Regions from separate parts of the Mesorhizobium sp. WSM4832 genome, predicted to be linked through region 2. Evidence: predicted binding sites of a transcription regulator. Region 2 holds the regulator's gene; each other region holds the start of a gene.

Region 1 (6,800 bases), on a different contig from region 2:
GTTCAGCCCTTGGCCGGCGTCGCCGCTGCCGAGACCTGCTGCGCCGCCAGGAACATCAGCGTCGAGGCGGCGGTACGGCGGCTCCAACCGGCGGCTTCGGCCGCGTCCAGCAAACCCGCAAGCATCGGCTGCAAAGCGTTGCGGCACTCCGCCTCATAAGCGAGGAACTCGCTTGGCGCATGTGTCGGCGCCGGGACTGGACCGGTACCGCTCGTCACATCCATGATAACCTCCCATCTGTCGTAGAGCGCCCGCTCCGTTGCCGGGAGCGGGCCGCTGGTCAGGGTCTTAGAAGTCCATGCCGGCGCCGCCGGCGGGCATGGCGGGTGCAGCTTCCTTCTTCGGCTTCTCCGCCACCATCGCCTCGGTGGTGACGAGCAGGCCGGCGATCGAGGCGGCGTCCTGCAGCGCGGTGCGCACCACCTTGGCGGGGTCGATGACGCCTTGGCTGTAAAGATCGCCATATTCGCCGGTCTGGGCATTCCAGCCATAGGCGAAGTCGGTCTTCTCGCGCAGCTTGCCGACGATGATCGAGCCCTCCGCCCCGCTGTTTTCGGCGATCTGGCGTGCCGGAGCCTCGATGGCGTGCCGCACGATGTCGACGCCGTATCTCTGGTCGGGGTTGTCGACGGCCACCGCGTCGAGCGCCTTGGCGGTCCTGAGAAGCGCCACGCCGCCGCCCGGAAGAATGCCTTCCTCGACCGCTGCGCGCGTCGCATGCATGGCATCGTCGACGCGGTCTTTGCGCTCCTTGACCTCGACCTCTGTCGAGCCGCCGACGCGGATCACGGCGACGCCGCCGGCGAGCTTGGCCAGACGTTCCTGCAACTTCTCGCGGTCGTAGTCCGAGGTGGTCTCCTCGATCTGCGCCTTGATCTGCGTGACGCGACCCTGGATATCCTCCTTCTTGCCGGCGCCGTCGACGATGGTGGTGTTCTCCTTCTCGATCACCACCTTCTTGGCGCGGCCGAGCATCTCCAGCGTGACATTCTCAAGTTTGATGCCGAGATCCTCGCTGATAGCGGTACCGCCGGTGAGGATTGCGATGTCTTCCAGCATGGCCTTGCGGCGGTCGCCGAAGCCCGGCGCCTTGACGGCCGCAACCTTCAAGCCGCCGCGCAGCTTGTTGACGACCAGCGTCGCCAGCGCCTCGCCCTCGACATCCTCGGCGATGATCAGCAGCGGCTTGCCGGACTGCACCACGGTCTCCAGCACCGGCAGCAGAGACTGCAGGTTGGACAGCTTCTTCTCATGGATCAGCACATAGGGCTCTTCGAGCTCCACGCGCATCTTGTCCTGGTTGGTGATGAAATACGGGCTGAGATAGCCGCGGTCGAACTGCATGCCTTCGACGACTTCCAGCTCGGTCTCGGCGGTCTTGGCTTCCTCGACGGTGATGACGCCCTCGTTGCCGACCTTCTGCATCGCTTCGGCAAGGAAGCGGCCGATTTCGGCGTCGCCATTGGCCGAGATGGTGCCGACCTGGGCGATCTCGTCATTCCTGGTCACCTTGCGAGCGTTGTTCTTTAGCTCCTGGACAATAGTCTCGACGGCTTTGTCGATGCCGCGCTTCAGGTCCATCGGGTTCATGCCGGCGGCAACCGCCTTCGCTCCCTCCCTGACGATCGTCTGGGCGAGAAGGGTCGCGGTCGTGGTGCCGTCGCCGGCGATGTCGCTGGTCTTCGAAGCGACTTCGCGGACCATCTGCGCGCCCATGTTCTCGAACTTGTCCTCGAGCTCGATCTCCTTGGCGACGGTGACGCCGTCCTTGGTGATGCGCGGGGCGCCGAACGACTTGTCGATGACGACGTTGCGGCCCTTGGGGCCGAGCGTCACCTTCACCGCGTCGGCGAGGATGTTGACGCCGCGCAGCATGCGCTCGCGGGCGTCGGAATGGAATCTCACTTCCTTGGCAGCCATTGGATCACTCCTTCACTAGGCAGCTTTCATTGACTGGATCGAGTTGCGGCCGAGCCGGGTTCAGGCCGCCTTTTCCAACGCGGATGTCTGCTCGATCACACCCATCACGTCGCTTTCCTTCATGATGAGCAGGTCTTCGCCGTTGAGCTTGATCTCGGTGCCCGACCACTTGCCGAACAAGATCCGGTCGCCGACTTTGACGTCAAGGGGGATGAGCTTGCCGCTCTCGTCGCGGGCACCCGGACCGACGGCGATGACTTCGCCTTCCTGTGGTTTTTCCTTGGCCGTGTCGGGAATGATGATGCCGCCGGCCGTCTTCTCCTCGGCCTCGGTGCGGCGGACGAGCAGACGGTCGTGCAATGGACGGAACGTCATATCGTTCTCCTTCTGGACAAACAGATTGTGAGAGGTTCCTCCGCTCCGAACCGGGAAGGATCGGAGCGGAGCCCGCGATCCTTTCGGCATCGCGCATGTGGATTTGGTTTTGTCCATTCGGGTTTCAAGAGGTCGCTGAAAATTTTTTGGCACTCGCCGCGGCCGAGTGCTAGTCGCCTGAAAACATAGGCCTAATTGGAACGCCGGCTGTGCCTTACACTTGAATTTTTCAACGGCAGAACAAAAATGATTTGAACCCTCGCTACCGAGCGACGGCGTTGAACCCGGAACCGCCAAAGGGAGTTTTTTGGAAGACGGAGGACCAAGGTGGGCAGACAGGATCCCTCGCCGATCGCCGCTTCTCTCGACCCCGAAACATCCGGCCTTGCTCTGGACCCGCTGCTGCCGACGGCAAGGCATTTCAGGCATCCCGACGAGGTCTTGAATGACGACACCCGCGACCTTCAGGAAAAGCGGGTGATCCTCTCGTCCTGGGCCTCGGATGCCTGCGCCGTTGAATCCGTCCCGGCGCTGCGCCAGCCGCCGGGAAGCGACCAGCCCGTCTCTTTCGACCAGATCATGGATGCGCTACGCCGGCTCGATGCCGCTGCCGCGCCATCGAAGTGCAAGGGGGCATCGTCGGCACATCTTAGGTCGCCCGGGTGCATGACATCGCACGTCAAGGAGAAGCACTTGCTACGCCTGGCGCAGATGCCGCTGGCGGAACCTCGCGCAAGCGTCTGGAAATCCATGATAACCTTAATTTCTTCCTCCTTTTGGATAGGCTTCCCGCGCGGAAGGTAAAGAGCTACATTAGTCATTCGTTAAGTAATACGGCGGGTGTGAGCGTAAGAGGTATGCCGTTATGAATTTCAAGTCTCTGATCAAGCGGGCCGAAGACGTCGACAAGGAGTTTCAGGAGTTCCAATCGGATCTCGCCGAGGCATTTGACGAGTGTCTTGCTGATGAGGAACAGACCGCCTCACAGGGTGATACCGACTCCGGCGAGGAACCGGCGGCAAGCGGCGAGGATCCGCCGGATCCCGTCCAGCCTGAACCAATGGCCTGGCGACTGTCAGCTCACACCCAGACGCGGCTGGCCGCGCTTGAAGCCGTGGCCGGCCTCTTCCGTGACGGGCAGGGGCATATTGAGGAAATCGGGGCTAAGCTGGCTGAAATCGCCACAGCGCATCAGACGACGCGCGAAGTTCTGAATGTCCTGCATCGCGACGTGTTGCGCGCCAACGAGCTGGAGCTGGCGAATGCCGCTCTGACCGCGGAGCACAAGACCCTCTCGGATCAGCTGCTCGATTCCCTCAGGAAGCAGCGTGAACGCGAAGGCGCTGCCGAGGTTTGGCAGCAGCGCGAGGCGAGCCTTGTTCAGGACCGGGAGTCGCTGCGCGATGCGCTTGCCGCGGTGCGGCTCGAACTTGTCGAAATGGGCAATGAAAGCGCCCGGCGCGAGGCGGAGTTCGGCGAGGTCGCCCAGGCTCTGGCCGCCAAGACCGTCGAGGCCGACAGGCGCGCCAGTGAAAACAAGCTGCTGCGCGAAAAGCAGGTGGGTCTTTCGATCGATCTGGAACAGGCGCTGAAGCGCGAGGAGGAGGCCCGGCACAATTTGGACGAGTTCGCCGCGACCCATGCCAGCGAAACCGCGCATGTCGCCGAATTGCTTGCGCAGCTCGGCAGGCACGAGAAGGAAGAAACCCGGCTGCAGAAGTCGCTGGAGGCAACCCAGGCCAAGCTTGCGGAATTGACCGAGGCAGCCAGCATCGCCGAAAGCGACGGCGCGGCCGAGCTGGCGCGCAGCAACGCGGAGCTGCGCGGTCTGCGTTCCGAGATCCAGGAACTGCAGGCGCGCCTGGAGCAGGCCTCGCATGACAAGAGCGAGGCCGCGACCGAGATGACAAGGCTCAGTACGCAGTTGAACGACGCGTTGATCGAGCGGCAGATCGCCGAGGAAAGGCTGGCCGTGCTGAAGAACGAGAGCGAAATCGACAAGAAGAGCCTTTCCGCGGTCAGCACGAATCTTTCGCAGCTTTCCATGCAGCAGGCATCCGACCAGATCCAGCTCGATATCCAGAAACAGGAATGCGAGGATCTGCGCGCCGAGATTGTGGCGCTCAATGCCCGCATCAAGGAACTGTTGCCTTACGAGCGGCTGCACAGGGTAACCGATGCACGGTTGCGCAAGGACCTCGTTCCCGCAACCAACGGACATGCTGCCAATGGGCTTGCGGTGGAGCCGGCGCGGCCCACGGCGCGCCGTCAACGCAACATGCGCGCCACGGGGAACTGACGCCCGAGTTTCAGGCGAGTCGCCGAACGTCCGGCCGGGCTACTTGCCCGCCATGCCGTCGGCAAGGTCTTGCGCCTGCTTGAGCAGCGCCGGGAAGGAAGGGTCGCCGGGCAGGCGCTGGGCCACGCAGGCGCGGTAATCGGCGTCGCCCTTTTCCCACGCGGCGTTGGCGGGATCGGAAGCCTGCGGGTTGTCCTGGTCCGAGCCCTGATCGGCCTGCTGCGCCTTCTGTGCGGCAGCGTCGGCGGCTGCCCAGAGCGAATCGCACGCCGCGATCTTCGGTACGGCGGGCGAGGCGGGCGCCTCGGCAACCAGCACCCGGTCGCCTTTGACGACCGCCACGACGACATGCTGGTCGTAGATTGGTCCGACATCCTGCGTCCAGCCGCCCAGCCGGGCCACCACCGCGTCGGCGCCGTCGGGCTTCTTCAGCGAAAAGTCGAGCGTGCCGGAGAATGCGGCGTCGCTGCCTATGGCCTGGGTGTAGAAGCTATCCAGCTTCAACGCCCCGCCGATGTCGGTGGGCAGCTTGAAATCCGCTTCCGTCTCGGCGGATTTCGACTTGAGCCAGCGCTCTGTGAGGCCGCGCGTCGAGGCGACGATGCTCGGACCGTCTTCGCTCTGGGCATATCGCAGCCCGTCGAGCATGCCGAAGCCGATATCGGCAGCGTTGAGGCTTTGAAGGTTGATCGTGCCGGTGGTGGGAAAATCCTTGACCGAAAGCGGGCCCAGAATAGTGGCAAGCCGCTGCTGGAGATCTGCGAGCGCCTTCTCGTTCTGGGCATCGATGGTTTCGATTGCCGCGTTGGCGCTTTCCTGCGCGGTGATATCGGTAATCGCCTTGTCGCGCGCCGCGATATAATCGTCCTCCGGCGAGGCGGCGAGTGCCGTGCTGCCCGCCAATGCAATGAGAAGCGTCAAGACCAACCGCATGCTGCAACCCCCGTTCCGCCCAAAACTGTATGGGTGTCTTGCAGGCAAGATTGGGCCAAAAAAAGACTGAGGGCGCCGGCGGAGACGCTGCTAAACAACCCCACAAGGGGGAGATTAGCAGTTCCCGCGTCGCGCCCAATTCACCCCTCTCGCTTCTCCACCTCGGCCTTGCGCAACAGAAATCGCTGGATCTTGCCGCTCGGCGTCTTCGGCAGTTCACTGACGAACTCGACCTCGCGCGGATAGGAATGCGCCGACAGCCGCCTCTTCACATGCTGGGCGAGTTCCTCGGCGAGCGCCTCGCTGCCCTTGAAGGCGGGCGCCAGCACCACGAAGGCCTTGACGATCTCGGTGCGCTGCGGATCGGGCACGCCGACCACCGCGGCCTCGGTGACCGCCGGGTGCTCGATCAGCGCGCTTTCGACATCGAACGGGCCGATGCGGTAGCCGGACGAGGTGATGACATCGTCGGCCCGGCCGATGAAGGAGACCGAGCCGTCCGGCTCGTATTCCACCGTGTCGCCGGTGCGGTAGTAGCCGCCCGCGATCGCCGGCGTCTCCGCCTCGTGGTAGCCGCCGAACCAGCGCAGCGGCGATCTGGCGATATCGACCGCGAGCACGCCGGGCTGGTTGGGGCCGAGCTCGCGGCCCGCCTCGTCCAGCACCACCATGCGGTAGCCCGGCATGGCGAAACCGGCCGAGCCTGCGCGCACCGTGTGCGCCAGCCCGTGATGGTTGTTCACCATCATGCCGTTCTCGGTCTGGCCGTAATGGTCGTGGATCGGCGCGGTGAGATGGGCGTCGAACCAGCGGATCACTTCCGGGTTGAGCGGCTCGCCGGCGCTGCTCACCACGCGCAGCCTGCCTTTGACGCGGGCTGCGGCCTCCGGCCCTTCCGCCATCAGCAGCCGGTAGGCCGTGGGCGAGCCGGCAAGGCTGGTGACGCCCAGACGCTCGATGATGTCGTAGGTACTTTTGGCGTTGAAGGCGCCTTCGTAGAAGGTGGTGGCGATGCCGAGCTGCAACGGCCCGGTGATGGCGTAGTAGAGCCCATAGGCCCAGCCGGGATCGGCGATGTTCCAGAAGATGTCGTCGGACCGAAGCCCGATCGCGTCGCGCATATAGGCGCCGAAGGCAAGCAGCGCGCTGAGCGGCACCGGCACGCCTTTCGGGTGCCCGGTGGTGCCGGAGGTCGACATCATCATGAACAGGTCCGAGCCCTTGCGCATCACCGGCTCGCAGTCGGGAGAGGCGACTGCGAGCGCCGCCCGGA
Region 2 (6,800 bases):
GCCACAGCCTCCAGCACGGTCGCCACCGTTTCCGGCTTCATCAGCGACGGCGTGCCGCCGCCGAGGAAGATGCTGGTCACCTCGCGCGGCCCGGTGCGGGCGCGCATGGTCTTGAGCTCGGCCTCAAAGGCGCGGGCGAAACGCTCCTGGTCGACCGGCTGGTGGCGGACGTGGCTGTTGAAGTCGCAATAAGGGCACTTGGCCGCGCAGAACGGCCAGTGGATATAGACACCGAAGCCGGGGCTGCGGTCGAGCGGCATGGTCACCGGGTTCATGCGGATCCCGATCGCGCCAAATCCAACCGGGCTTGCGCGAATCTCTGGAAGGCGCGGGCGCGGTGCGAAAGCGCGGTTGCCTGGCCGGGCTTCCAGCCATGCTTTTCTTCCGCGTTCATCTCGCCAAAGGTCTTGTCGAAGCCATTGGGCAAAAACACCGGATCGTAGCCGAAGCCGAGCGTGCCGCGCGGCGGCCACACCAGCGTGCCTTCCGCCTCGCCGCGGTAATATTCGGCCTCGCCGTCCGGAAATGCCAGGCAGATGACGGCGACGAAGCGGCCGGTGCGCTGCGCCGGCTCGGTCGCGCCGGCTTCCTGCAGCGCCGTTTCGGTCTTCTGCATAGCCATGCCGAAATCCCTGCTGCCGTCCGGTTTCTCGGCCCAGTTGGCGGTGTAGACCCCCGGCGCGCCGTCGAGCGCGTCGACGCAGAGGCCGGAATCGTCCGACAGCGCCGGCAGGCCGGTGGCCTTGGCCGCCGCATAGGCCTTGATATAGGCATTCTCCTCGAAGGTGGTGCCGGTCTCGTCCGGCTCCGGCAGGCCGTATTCCTTGGCCGACTTCGCCTCGAAGCCGAACGGCGCCATCAGGTCGGCGAATTCGCGCAGCTTGCCTTGATTGTGGCTGGCGACGACGATCTTCTTTCCGTTGAGCGAATGCATCAGAAACCCCAGATCCTTGGCTCGGCGAACTCGATCGAATTGCCCGACGGGTCGCGGATATAGATCGAGTGTCCGCCTTGAGGCCATTCGAAATCGCTTTCGATGGCAATGTTCCTTGCCGCCAGATGCCCGCGCCATTTGGCGATCTCGTCGGCGCTTGCGGCAAAGCAGAGATGGCCTTCGCCGGCCGTGCCATGCGGCGGCACCTTCAGCCTGGCGTCCGGCGCGGGTGGGATTTTCGTCGCCTCGGCGTTGAAAAGAAGCAGCACGCCGTCGCCGCAGCGGAAGAAGACGTGGCGGCCTTCGACCTTGCCGAGGACGGTAAGGCCGAGGATATCGCGGTAGAAGGCTTCGGCTTCCTGCAAGTCAGTGACGTAGAGGGCGGATTCGAGGATTGCCGAGGGTATCACGAGGCCCCCCTCTCTGCCCTGCCGGGCATCTCCCCCTCAAGGGGGGAGATTAGCTGCGGCTGCGCCGGCGCCTCTCCTGTAACATTGGTGATTGGCGAAAGCCGTCTTGACACCCAATCTCCCCCCTTGAGGGGGAGATGGCCGGCAGGCCAGAGAGGGGGGCCTAGGCTCGGCATTGGAAACCCCTACGCCACCGCCATCTGCTGCAGGCTCACCAGCCGCGAAATACCCTTCTTGGCCAGCCCCATCAGCGCCGCGAACTGCTCCTCGGAAAACGGCTCGCCCTCGGCGGTGCCCTGGATCTCGACGATGCCGCCCTTGCCGGTCATGACGAAATTGGCGTCGGTGCCGGCTGAGGAATCCTCGAGGTAGTCGAGATCGATGACCGGCTGGCCGTCATGGATGCCGCAGGAGATCGCCGCGACATGGTCCTTCAGCACCTTGGCGACGCTGACCATCTGGCGCGCTTCCATCCAGCGCAGGCAATCGTAGAGCGCCACCCAGCCGCCGGTGATCGAGGCGGTGCGGGTGCCGCCGTCGGCCTGGATGACGTCACAGTCGACGGTGATCTGCTGTTCGCCCAGCGCCTGCAGGTCGACCACGGCGCGCAAGCTCCTGCCGATCAGCCGCTGGATCTCCAGCGTGCGGCCGCCCTGCTTGCCGGCGGAGGCCTCGCGCCGCATGCGCTCGCCGGTCGAGCGCGGCAGCATGCCGTATTCGGCCGTCACCCAGCCCTTGCCGGAATTGCGCATCCAGGCCGGCACCTTTTCCTCCAGGCTCGCCGTGCACAGGACATGCGTATCGCCGAATTTCACCAGGCACGAACCCTCGGCATGCTTGGAGACGCCACGCTCGAAGGAGATGGCGCGCATTTCGTCGGCTTGGCGTTTGGAGGGGCGCATTCGGCCTGCTTTCTTCTCGGTTCCGGAATCGTGGCCGGCTTGTAGACGCATGCAGCCCAAGTCGCAAAGGAAAAGGGCGGCGCAAGAAAAAACGGCCGGGTGACCGCAAGCGCGGCACTGTGACCGCAAGCGCGGCACTGGGTTGCGCCAGCATGGCTTAAGTCTATATCTTTCGGTAGGAGGTTTTTCGCCGGAATGAACAAACCAGTCGATCCGACGTCGCAGTCGCCGGTACTTCAGTCACTCGACATGCGCTCGCGCGATATTTTCCGGCGGATTGTCGATTCCTATCTGCGCGACGGCGAGCCGGTCGGCTCGCGCAGCCTGTCGCGCATCCTGCCGTCGTCGCTGTCGCCCGCCACCATCCGCAACGTGATGAGCGACCTTGAGCATCTCGGCCTCATCTACGCGCCGCATATTTCCGCCGGGCGGCTGCCGACCCAGACGGGCCTGCGCTTCTTCGTCGATGCCTTCATGGAGCTGGGCGACCTGTCCGACGAGGAGCGCCGTGTCATCGAAGCGCAGGTGCGCGCTTCGGGTCCGGGCGCGACGCTGGAGCATATGCTGACCGAAGCCAGCCAGATGCTGTCCGGCATGTCGCGCGGCGCCGGCCTCGTGCTCGCCTCCAAGAACGAGGTGGCGCTGAAGCACATCGAATTCATCCAGCTCGAGCCCACCAAGGCGCTTGCCGTGCTGGTGTCGCAGAACGGCGATGTCGAAAACCGCGTCGTCGACCTGCCCGCCGGCATCACCGTCTCGCAACTGCACGAGGCCTCGAACTTCCTCAACGCCCATATTCGCGGCCGCACGCTGGCCGAGGCGCGGATCGAGATCTCGCGCGTCAAGGACGAGACCAAGGCGGCGCTCGATACGCTGTCGCAGGACCTGGTCGAGAAAGGTCTCGCGGTCTGGGCGGGCGCCGAAAGCGGCCTGCCGGCGCGTCTCATCGTGCGCGGCCGCGCCAACCTGCTGGAAAACGTCACCGCCCAGGCCGATCTGGAATTGCTGCGCCATCTGTTCGAGGACCTGGAAACGCAGGACGGGCTGCTGCAACTTCTCGACCTCGCCGAGGAAGGGCCGGGCGTGCGCATCTTCATCGGCTCGGAAAACAAGCTGTTTTCGCTGTCCGGCTCGTCGCTGGTCGTCGCGCCCTATCGCGACAAGGATGCCCGCGTCATCGGCGCGCTGGGGGTCATCGGACCGACGCGGCTGAACTACGCGCGTATCGTACCGATGGTCGACTATACGGCGCAGCTCATTTCGCGCATGCTCCGCTAGAGTTCCTCAAGGGGGTAAGAAAATGGCGCTAGAATCGCTGAAGGCCCAGATCAGTCTGCTGCTCGAGGAAATGGTGAACCAGCCCGAGGATGATCATGAGATCCAGGAACAGCTGCGCGAGAAGCTGAGGGAGCTGCGCGCCATGGGCCTGCCCTTGCCGGCAGACCTCGTCGAGTTGGAAAAGCGCCTCGACGACGATCTGGATATCGAAGAGGCCTGAGCCTCGGTGATCCGCCGTCAAATCCGCGTGCGCTTGCTTCTCTTTTAGATCGCTTGGCCAATATTTGCTGTTAGCAAGCGCTCGATCGATTGAGGCGCGTTGACGGACGACGGAGAACAGCCATGATGCGGATCGCCGGCCTTGCGGGCCTCGCGCTGGTTCTTGCCGGCGGCGCCTTTGCGCAGCAGGCCGGTCAACCCCTGCTCGGCGGCGAGAAAGCGTTCGGCGACTGGAAGGCCGACCGTCCGGGCGTGCGCAGGCTGCTGAAGCCGCAGGATTTGCCGAAACCCTATGTGACGGAGTCCGCTTCGAACGGCGGCGACGTCGCCGAGCGCCCCGAGGATGCGAAACCGATCCTGCCGCCCGGCTTCTCCGCCGAGCTGATCGCGTCGGGCATCGACAGTCCCCGCGTCGTGCGCGTGGCGCCGAACGGCGACCTCTTCGTCGCCGACAGCCTGGCGAGCCAGGTCCGCGTCTACCGCCTTGCCGAAGGCAGCGCGAAGCCCGCCGAGACGTCGATCTTCGCCAAGGGCCTGACCCGGCCTTACGGCATCGCCTTCTATCCGCCGGGCAACAAGCCGCAATGGGTCTATGTCGCCAACAGCAACAGCGTCGTCCGCTTCCCGTATCGCGACGGCGACCTGGAAGCGTCCGGCAAGCCGGAAACAATCGTGGCCAAAGTCCCCGCCAGCCACCACTGGACGCGCGACATCGCCTTCTCGCCCGACGGCAAGACGCTCTATCTGTCGGTCGGCTCCGGCTCCAACATCGCCGAGGATATGGGCGCCAGGCCGAAAGGCGGTGTGGAGGAGTGGGCGAAGTCGCAGCCGCTGGGCGAGGCCTGGGGCGCGGAACAAGGCCGCGCCGACGTGCTCGCCTTCGATCCCGACGGCAACAACCGCAGGATGGTCGCCACCGGCCTGCGCAACTGCTCCGGCATGACCGTGCAGCCTGCGACCGGCGCGCTCTGGTGCGTCGTCAACGAGCGCGACGAGCTTGGCGACAACACCCCCTTCGAATACGCCACCGCGGTGAAGGAAGGCGCCTTCTACGGCTGGCCCTGGTATTATATCGGCGACAATGAGGACCCGCGCCACAAGCGCGCGCGGCCCGATCTCGCCGGCAAGGTCACGATGCCCGACGTGCTGATGCAGGCCCATTCGGCGCCGCTCAACATCGCCTTCTACGACGGCGCCAATTTCCCTGCTGACTACAAGGGCGACGCCTTCGTCACCCTCCACGGCTCCTGGAACCGCGATATGCGCACCGGCTACAAGGTGGTGCGGCTGAAGTTCAAGGACGGCAAGCCGACAGGCGAATATGAGGATTTCGCCACCGGCTTCGTCATTGCCGACGACGCAGTCTGGGGCCGGCCGGTCGGGGTGGCGGTGGCCAGGGATGGCGCGCTGATCCTCACCGAGGACGGCAACGGCACCGTCTGGCGCATTACGCACGGTGGGTAGCTGTTCGTGACCTCGTCATCCACGGGCGGAGCGACGCGAAGCGGAGCGCAGACCCGAGGATCCATTCCGTGACCTGATCGAGGGCGCAGCGGAGCAGAATTCTGCACAGTTGCAACGCCTTGACGTCACGGCATGGATTCTATGGTCTGCGCGCGTCGCTTCGCTCCTTGCTCCGCCATAGAATGACGAGGTTGGGCCGTTTCGGCCAATCCTGGGTCGTCGTCGCGACCGGCCAAAATGCCGGCCGAGCTGGCGCAACGAATCCCGCTGTGAGGGAATTCCCGTCGATCCGGCATCATGATAAAAGCCCCGCTCCTCATCGATCCCTTCGGGGAATCATACGCCAGGCCTGAACCATGACACTCACCGGATTCCTTGCCTACAGCGCCGCGCTCGGCGTCGCCGCCGCCATTCCTGGTCCGGGCGTCACGGCGCTTGTCGCCCGCGCGCTCGGTTCCGGCTTTCGCTCGTCGCTCGCCATGTCGTTCGGCTTGATGCTCGGCGATCTCACTTATCTCACCGCCGTGGTGCTCGGGCTCGCCTTCGTCGCCCAGACCTTCGGCATGGTTTTCCTGGCCATCAAATGGGCCGGCGTCGCCTATCTCGCCTTCCTTGCCTGGCGCTTCTGGACCGGCGGCATCACGCCTGAGAACATCGAGGCGCGCAACGCCAAGGGCGGGCTGGTGTCGAGCTTCATCGCCGGGCTGACGGTGACGTTGGGCAACCCGAAGACGATGATCTTCTATCTCGCCATCACGCCGACCATTGTCGACCTGAAGACGATCACGCTTGCCGACTACGCCATCCTCGTGGCGCTTACCGTGGTGGTGCTGTTCGTGGTGCTGGTGCCTTATCTGGCTTTAGCCGCCAAGGCGCGCTGGTTCCTGAAATCGCCGCGTGCGCTGAAGGTGCTGAACCGCACCGCCGCCGGCTTCATGATGGGAGCGGCCGCGGCCATAGCGGCACGTCAATAGGCTCCAATCTCAACCGTCCCGGATTTCGGCCAAACTATTCCTGAAACCTGCCGCAGCGGAAAATGCATTTCCGGCTTGGGGTGCTTTTCAGCAACCGCCCCACTCGGATATTTTCAAACCTCAGCCTATCTTGCAGGGCTGAAAGCCCTATTCTGTTTTGCCTGTGCCATTGCCTTGGGAGCGAACCAATGAACAAGCCCGTCACCTCCGCGCGCGTGCCCGGCCGCGGCCGCGTCTTCAACTCGATCACGGAGACGATTGGCGACACGCCGCTGGTCAGGCTGGACAAGTTCGCCAAGGAGAAGGGCGTCGTCGCCAACCTGATGGCCAAGCTCGAATTCTTCAACCCGATCGCTTCGGTCAAGGACCGCATCGGCGTTGCCATGATCGAGGCTCTGGAGGAGGCCGGCAAGATTGCGCCCGGCAAGACGACGCTGATCGAGCCGACCTCCGGCAACACCGGCATCGCGCTCGCCTTCGCCGCCGCCGCCAAGGGTTACAAGCTGATCCTCACCATGCCGGAGACCATGTCGGTCGAGCGCCGCAAGATGCTGGCGCTGCTCGGCGCCGAGCTGGTGCTGACCGAAGGGCCGAAAGGCATGAAGGGCGCCATCGCCAA
Region 3 (6,800 bases), on a different contig from region 2:
AGTAGGCCGGCGACGGAAGCGGCGTCCTGCAGCGCAGTGCGCACGACCTTGGCCGGGTCGATCACGCCCTGGCTGTAGAGATCGCCATAATCGCCGGTCTGGGCGTTCCAGCCATAGGCGAAGTCGGTCTTCTCGCGCAGCTTGCCGACGATGATCGAGCCCTCCGCCCCGCTGTTTTCGGCGATCTGGCGGGCCGGCGCCTCGATCGCGCGCCGCACGATATCGACGCCGTATCGCTGGTCGGGGTTGTCGACTGCGACCGCGTCAAGCGCGCGTGCGGCCCTGAGCAGGGCAACGCCGCCGCCGGGCAGGATGCCTTCCTCGACCGCGGCGCGCGTGGCGTGCAGAGCATCATCGACGCGGTCCTTCTTCTCCTTGACCTCGACTTCCGTCGCACCGCCGACGCGGATCACCGCGACGCCGCCGGCGAGCTTGGCCAGGCGCTCCTGCAACTTCTCGCGGTCGTAGTCCGAGGTGGTCTCCTCGATCTGGGCCTTGATCTGCGTGATGCGGCCATGGATCTCCTCCTTCTTGCCGGCGCCGTCGACGATGGTGGTGTTCTCTTTCTCGATCGCCACTTTCTTGGCGCGGCCGAGCATCTCCAGCGTGACATTCTCCAGTTTGATGCCGAGATCCTCGCTGATGGCCGTGCCGCCGGTGAGGATGGCGATATCCTCCAGCATCGCCTTGCGGCGGTCGCCGAAGCCTGGAGCCTTGACGGCAGCGACCTTTAGGCCGCCGCGCAGCTTGTTGACGACTAGCGTGGCCAGAGCCTCGCCCTCGACATCCTCGGCGATGATCAGCAGCGGCTTGCCGGACTGCACGACGGCCTCGAGCACGGGGAGCAGCGCCTGCAGATTGCCGAGCTTCTTCTCGTGGATCAGCACATAGGGCTCGTCGAGCTCGACGCGCATCTTGTCCTGGTTGGTGACGAAATAGGGCGAGAGATAGCCACGGTCGAACTGCATGCCTTCGACGACTTCCAGCTCGGTCTCGGCGGTCTTGGCCTCCTCGACGGTGATGACGCCCTCGTTGCCGACCTTTTCCATGGCGTCGGCCAGGAAGCGGCCGATCTCGGCATCACCATTGGCCGAAATGGTGCCGACCTGGGCGATTTCATCGTTTTTAGTGATCTTGCGGGCGTTGGACTTGAGTTCGGCGACGACGGCATCCACCGCCTTGTCGATGCCGCGCTTCAAATCCATCGGATTCATGCCCGACGCAACCGCCTTCGCGCCCTCGCGAACGATCGCCTGCGCAAGCACGGTCGCGGTGGTCGTGCCATCGCCGGCCAGGTCGTTGGTCTTCGAGGCGACCTCGCGGACCATCTGCGCGCCCATGTTCTCGAACTTGTCCTCAAGCTCGATTTCCTTGGCGACGGTGACGCCGTCCTTGGTGATGCGCGGGGCGCCGAACGACTTGTCGATGACGACGTTGCGGCCCTTGGGGCCAAGCGTCACCTTCACCGCGTCGGCGAGGATGTTGACGCCGCGCAGCATGCGCTCACGGGCGTCGGAATGGAATCTCACTTCCTTGGCAGCCATTGGATCACTCCTTCTTAGGCAGCTTTCATTGACTGAATTGGGTTGATTGGTCCTGGTCAGGCGGCTTTCTTCAGCGTTGCAGTTTGCTCGATCACGCCCATCACGTCGCTTTCCTTCATGATGAGCAGATCCTCGCCATTAAGCTTGATCTCGGTGCCGGACCACTTGCCGAACAGGATCCGATCGCCGGCCTTCACGTCGAGGGGCACGAGCTTGCCGCTCTCGTCGCGGGCGCCAGGACCGATCGCAATGACTTCGCCTTCCTGTGGTTTTTCCTTGGCTGTATCGGGGATGATGATGCCGCCAGCCGTCTTCTCTTCGGCTTCGATACGGCGGACGAGCACGCGATCATGCAATGGACGGAACGTCATATCGTTCTCCTTCTGGACAAACAGATTGTGAGGGTCCTCCGCTCCGGACCGGCAGACCGGAGCGGGGCTCGCGCGACCCTTTCGGCATCGCGCGCATGTCGAGCTAATTTTGTCTTCTTCTACTTTCAAGAGGGTGTGGCAAAATTTTTAGCACTCTCGGTCATTGAGTGCTAGCGCACTGAAAACATGCGGTAAATTGGATCGCTCCGATAAGAAGGGGCTTGAATTCGCGATTGAGCTAAACAAGATTACCGGTACCCGGCAGCGCCGGGACCGCTGAGGAATTGGAACCCGAAACAGGAGTTTTTAGAGACGGAGGACAGAAATGGACCGACAGATGCTTTCGCCGATCATTCCTTCCCTAGCTCCCGAAATATCAGACCTTTCGCTCGACCGGCTGCTGTCACCGGCCAGCCATTTTCAGCACCCGAAGGATGTGCTGGAGGACGGCTCGCTCGACACATGCGAAAAGCGGGCGATCCTTTCGTTCTGGGCATCAGACGCCTGCGCCGTGGAATCGGTGCCGGCGCTGCGCCAGCCGCCCGGCGCTGGACGGCCGGTATCCTTCGACGAGATCATAGACGCGCTGCGCCGGCTCGATGCTGCTGCCCCGCCGCCTGCCGGCCGCGCCGATCACGGCCATCGGCAGATGGTCGACCGGCTGAGCGCGTGAGGCAGAGATGGCGACCGCAATTAGCAGGGAATTCCGCTTGCAGATGGATGGCTATGGCCTGACCACCGCCGAGATCCATTACCATCTGCCCGACCATCCCAGTCTGCTTCAACTCTATGTCTGGCAGGACTACGACCTTGCTCCGGGTTTTCCGGAGCTGAGGGATTTCCTGGTTTTTTGGGAGCGCGAGCTGGCGGGCGCCTTGCACTCGGTGCGTGTCGCCCATCATCGGCTCATCAGGCCTTCGGAATGGCGGGCCGTCGACGGGATCATAGCGATCCATTGAAAATCGGGTCCCCAAGGCGGTCGTGTTTGCGGCCGCCTTCAATTCATCATTTGCCCGCGTGCATGCAAAAGAAGAGGGTGAGTTTTCAGGCGGCTTCGGGCCTATCGGTCACAACGTCAAGGCGTTCAGTCCGTGCAGCTCCAAAATCGCCGAAGACTTCATCGCCAACCTTGCACAGTCACCCGACACATCGTGCGCCGGGCGTGCTGCAGCTATCCGTTTTCTTCCGAAACAGGAGACACCTTAAGCGTTCTGATCAGTATGCACGCTCTGTTCGCTCGGTTTTCAGGGGACCTCAAGTCGTAATTGTGATGACACGACGGAGGGTTTGCCCCGCTCAATGCTATGATCCAAGACGCCGTCTGTAGCGCCTCCGAAGAGGCTTGTGAGGCGGTGATCAAACTCTTGGTATGGCCAGCATATCAGACAGTTGCGAATGACGACTTCTGCGACGTTGGCGTGCCAGTTAGGTCGACTCGTTGATCGCTGCAGGCGGTGCGCTAAATTCCAATCAGTGGGTGTCGGCCAGGGGAGGTATACGTCATCGATCCCGTTCACTGGATAGCGTTCGTGGGAACGGTCATCCTGATGCAGATGCCGCCCGGGCCAGATAGCATGCTCGTAATGGCGCGCGGCATCGGGCAAGGCAGCTCGGTCGCTCTGCTCACGGTGCTGGGTATGACCGTTGGAGCGGGTATGGTGCAACTGCCTCTTATCGCGCTCGGCGTTACAACCCTCATAAAAGCGTCGCCGATTGCATTCGCTGCGCTTAAATGGATGGGAGCGGCCTATCTTGTCTGGATGGGCGCACGGCTGATCTTCTCGGCGAGCGACGCTTCCGTCGAGCAAAACAAACGTCCCATCAGACCACTTGCTGCGGCAATCGACGGCATGATCGCCAATCTGATCAATCCATGGCCGATCGCCTTCATGGTCGCTTTCCTCCCGCAGTTCGTCGACCCGCACGGGAGCTCGGTAGCGCTGCAGCTTTTGATGCTCGGAACAACTCAGAAGGCAACTGGCGTACTGGTGTTGAGCGCCTATGCCTTGGCCTCTGGGAGCGTCGGGACCTGGATTATGGCAAGGCCCAGAGCAAGGCTTTGGCAGCAGCGGATCGCCGGCGTCTTCATCGTGGGGCTTGGGCTGAGAATGATGGTCGGCGGCGGCGCAACCCGCTAGAAGCATCCAAAGATCAATCAGCGTGATGTCGCGTTCGCGCGGCTGAGCAGTGCCGCTCCCTAAACCTAAATTTCATTAGAGCGGGGTCCCGCACCCGAATGTACCCATCGAGTCGAGGCAGGCAGTCATTCATAACAATGAAGGGCAGGCGGATCTCCCAATAGGCCCGAGCCTGAGGGGAATTTCTCCGAAGCATCCATGAAGCCGATCGAGATGTAGAATTCGTTTGGCAAACTTTCATCGTGGAAGCCGATCGATGTTCCGCATTCGGCGCAGAAGAAACGGATCACGCCCGTGATCTTCGAAAATGTTTTTTGGCCTCGCGTCTAGCCACCGAAACGCATCGGGGAGCGGCCGGCACGCTGCTGCCCAAGATATTGATGGTAGCATTAATTCTCATTCCAACAGGTGAATGGGGATGGCTGGCCGCTGACCGAACGGCGGCATCCCGAGGCGCGCTTCAACTCCTGTAGTCACATCGGAACCTCGGCGCCATGGCCCGGTTAACTTGCTGCGAGGAGGTGCTCCATGAATGCGACGAAAGAATTCCTGCGCAGCTGGCTGGAAGAGAATGTCGGCAACTTGCCGGCCGACACCGAGGTCAGCGTTCCGATGCTGGCCCAGCAGTTCGAGCAGGATGCCGATGCCGCCGGCTACGGGCGCGAAGTGCGGGAGCAGGAGCTCGGCAACATTGACGACGCCATCCAGCGCGCCCTCGATAGAACCGGCGACGGAAACGAGGAGGCGGATCTCGGCGAGGAGAATTCACTGGCACCAGTCATCGATGCACTGGAAGCAGCCGAGCCTGGACATGAGACTTCGGAGGATGCCGAGGGCCCGCAGTAATGATCTGCGTGCATGCCGGAACAAACACCGATGCCAAAGGTTTGGCGGACAGATAATCGGTCGAAACAGAGAACGTATCGATGACGAAGTCTAATGAGAAAGCGAACCCTGCCAGATCGGGATCTAGCAGCAGTCAGCCCGTCCGGCAAACGGCGACGGACGAACGTTTGCCGCAAGAAGATCCCGTGGAGGGATCTCGCAAGACGGTGGATCATGAACTCGATCGACAAAAGCAGCCGGCTGACACCGAGAACGCGAAATCTGGACGCCAGGCGCTACGCAATCAGGTCGAGGAAGAGACCGAACTGCCCCAGAAAGGATCGGCCTGAACCGGCCCATCAGTGACGCCGCGCCCCCGAGGATCGTTAAGCCCTGCTGGTGGCCTCCCCGCCCTCGAATCCTTGCAATCGTGACCGCAAAGCCCAAACAGAAAGCCGTCCTGTTGCTTGCGGCGGCAACGGTTGGCTTGGCCCTGTACAACAACCTGCTTGCGAGACGGGCATTGGCTGGACGCCCGCTCGGGCGCTTCATCCACCTCCGCAGAACGAAGCTGCATTTCTTGGAGGCAGGCCATGGGCAAACGCTGCTGCTGTTGCATGGCAATGGCGCTTCGGCGGAAGACTTCACGACAAGCGGCATCTTCGACAAAGCCGCTGCCAAATATCGCGTACTTGCCTTCGACAGACCCGGGTTCGGCATGAGCCCACGCCCGGCAGGCAGACCTTGGACCGCCAGCGCCCAGGCCGATCTCATCCAGGCCGCGGCCGCGAAGCTTGGCATCGAGCGCTACGTCGTTGTCGGCCATTCCTGGGGGGCCGCCGTGGCGCTCGAGATGGCGCGTCGATATTCCCGCTTCGTCACCGGTATTGTTGTCGTCGCTGGTTATCATTACCCACCGCCACAGCTGGCTCTTGCCATCTCCGCGCTGCCAGCGCTTCCGCTGATCGGGACGGTGTTGCGCCACACCGTGCTGCCTTCGCTGGTCAGGCTGAACTGGCGCTGGGCGATGAAGAAGATTTTCTATCCGGCAACGATAGCGGCGCCTTTCGCGGCAATGACAAGAGAGTTGGCGAGCCGCCCCTCGCAGCTGCGGTCCATCTCTGCGGAATCTTTCCTGATGCTGGTGTCGGCACTATTCCCAAATCGTCGATACGCCGACATCGCCGTCCCTGTCGGGATAATTGCCGGTGCTGGCGATCAACTGTTCGACGCCAAGGCCGAGGCGCTGCGGCTGCAAGCCGAGATAAGCCACTCGCTGCTGGATATCGTCTTGGATTCCGGACACATGGTACATCAAAGCAAGCCGCCGGCGGTTCTCGCCATGATCGACAAGGTTGCCGCCTTTGCCAGCGCCAATGAGAGGCCGGAATCGAGTCGGAACCAATGCTAACTCCACCTCGGCTGGAGACTGGCGCGCAGATGATCGATCGCCAACCGAAGATTAGCCAAACGATGTCGGAAACAGGCCCTGCTGCCGCATCGATTGCGACCTCACGCGAATTGGTCAAATCGCCTCCAAGCATCTTTGTATTCACGATCATTGCAGCAGGCTTGCGCATACATCCCGAACGAGTCGAAGCAGAATGGCGAACGCGTAGTTCACATCCAATCGCTCAATCGGGATCCGCCCCGTAGCTGCGCCGCCAGCCATGGACCGAACGCGCGCTCTGCCGCTGTGCCGGTCACGCTTTTCTGGTCAGTGAGCGCGATTGCCCAGCTTCTGGCGCGCTCGGGCAACATCGTTGCTAGGTGTCGCGATTCATGGCCGTCCTGATACAGCTGAAGAACAAGCGAAGTTAGGGCGGCATGGAACCAGGCAAGCCTCGGCTCCGCAAATCCTGAACACGGGAGGAACTTTCCTGTGGTTGCGGCCTTTATCTTCATGATTTCAAGCAATTGCA

What was found. The regulator HrcA, encoded in region 2, represses chaperone genes, less so after heat shock. The targets are predictions, from matches to a motif close to GTTAGCACTCNCNNNNNGNGAGTGCTAAC.
Region 1: groES (co-chaperone GroES) is a predicted target of HrcA. The motif match lies at 2,441-2,469, and genes of this name have one in related genera.
Region 3: groES (co-chaperone GroES) is a predicted target of HrcA. The motif match lies at 2,062-2,090, and genes of this name have one in related genera.

Annotation. Positions count from the first base shown of each region.
Region 1 covers NZ_JBVVQH010000014.1:98,227-105,026, forward strand. The annotation lists gene AC0L2L_RS20195 (hypothetical protein) at 3-224, opposite strand; gene groL (chaperonin GroEL) at 289-1,920, opposite strand; gene groES (co-chaperone GroES) at 1,981-2,295, opposite strand; gene AC0L2L_RS20210 (hypothetical protein) at 2,623-3,099, shown strand; gene AC0L2L_RS20215 (coiled-coil domain-containing protein) at 3,161-4,594, shown strand; gene AC0L2L_RS20220 (hypothetical protein) at 4,634-5,527, opposite strand; gene AC0L2L_RS20225 (acyl-CoA synthetase) at 5,668-6,800, opposite strand, start outside.
Region 2 covers NZ_JBVVQH010000006.1:291,454-298,253, forward strand. The annotation lists gene hemW (radical SAM family heme chaperone HemW) at 1-275, opposite strand, end outside; gene rdgB (RdgB/HAM1 family non-canonical purine NTP pyrophosphatase) at 272-934, opposite strand; gene AC0L2L_RS11640 (VOC family protein) at 934-1,344, opposite strand; gene rph (ribonuclease PH) at 1,530-2,246, opposite strand; gene hrcA (heat-inducible transcriptional repressor HrcA) at 2,442-3,524, shown strand; gene AC0L2L_RS11655 (hypothetical protein) at 3,547-3,744, shown strand; gene AC0L2L_RS11660 (PQQ-dependent sugar dehydrogenase) at 3,867-5,207, shown strand; gene AC0L2L_RS11665 (LysE family translocator) at 5,564-6,181, shown strand; gene cysK (cysteine synthase A) at 6,370-6,800, shown strand, end outside.
Region 3 covers NZ_JBVVQH010000015.1:1,447-8,246, forward strand. The annotation lists gene groL (chaperonin GroEL) at 1-1,544, opposite strand, end outside; gene groES (co-chaperone GroES) at 1,601-1,915, opposite strand; gene AC0L2L_RS20715 (hypothetical protein) at 2,241-2,588, shown strand; gene AC0L2L_RS20720 (usg protein) at 2,596-2,874, shown strand; gene AC0L2L_RS20725 (hypothetical protein) at 2,897-3,121, shown strand; gene AC0L2L_RS20730 (LysE family translocator) at 3,445-4,053, shown strand; gene AC0L2L_RS20735 (hypothetical protein) at 4,582-4,899, shown strand; gene AC0L2L_RS20740 (hypothetical protein) at 4,980-5,228, shown strand; gene AC0L2L_RS20745 (alpha/beta fold hydrolase) at 5,309-6,289, shown strand.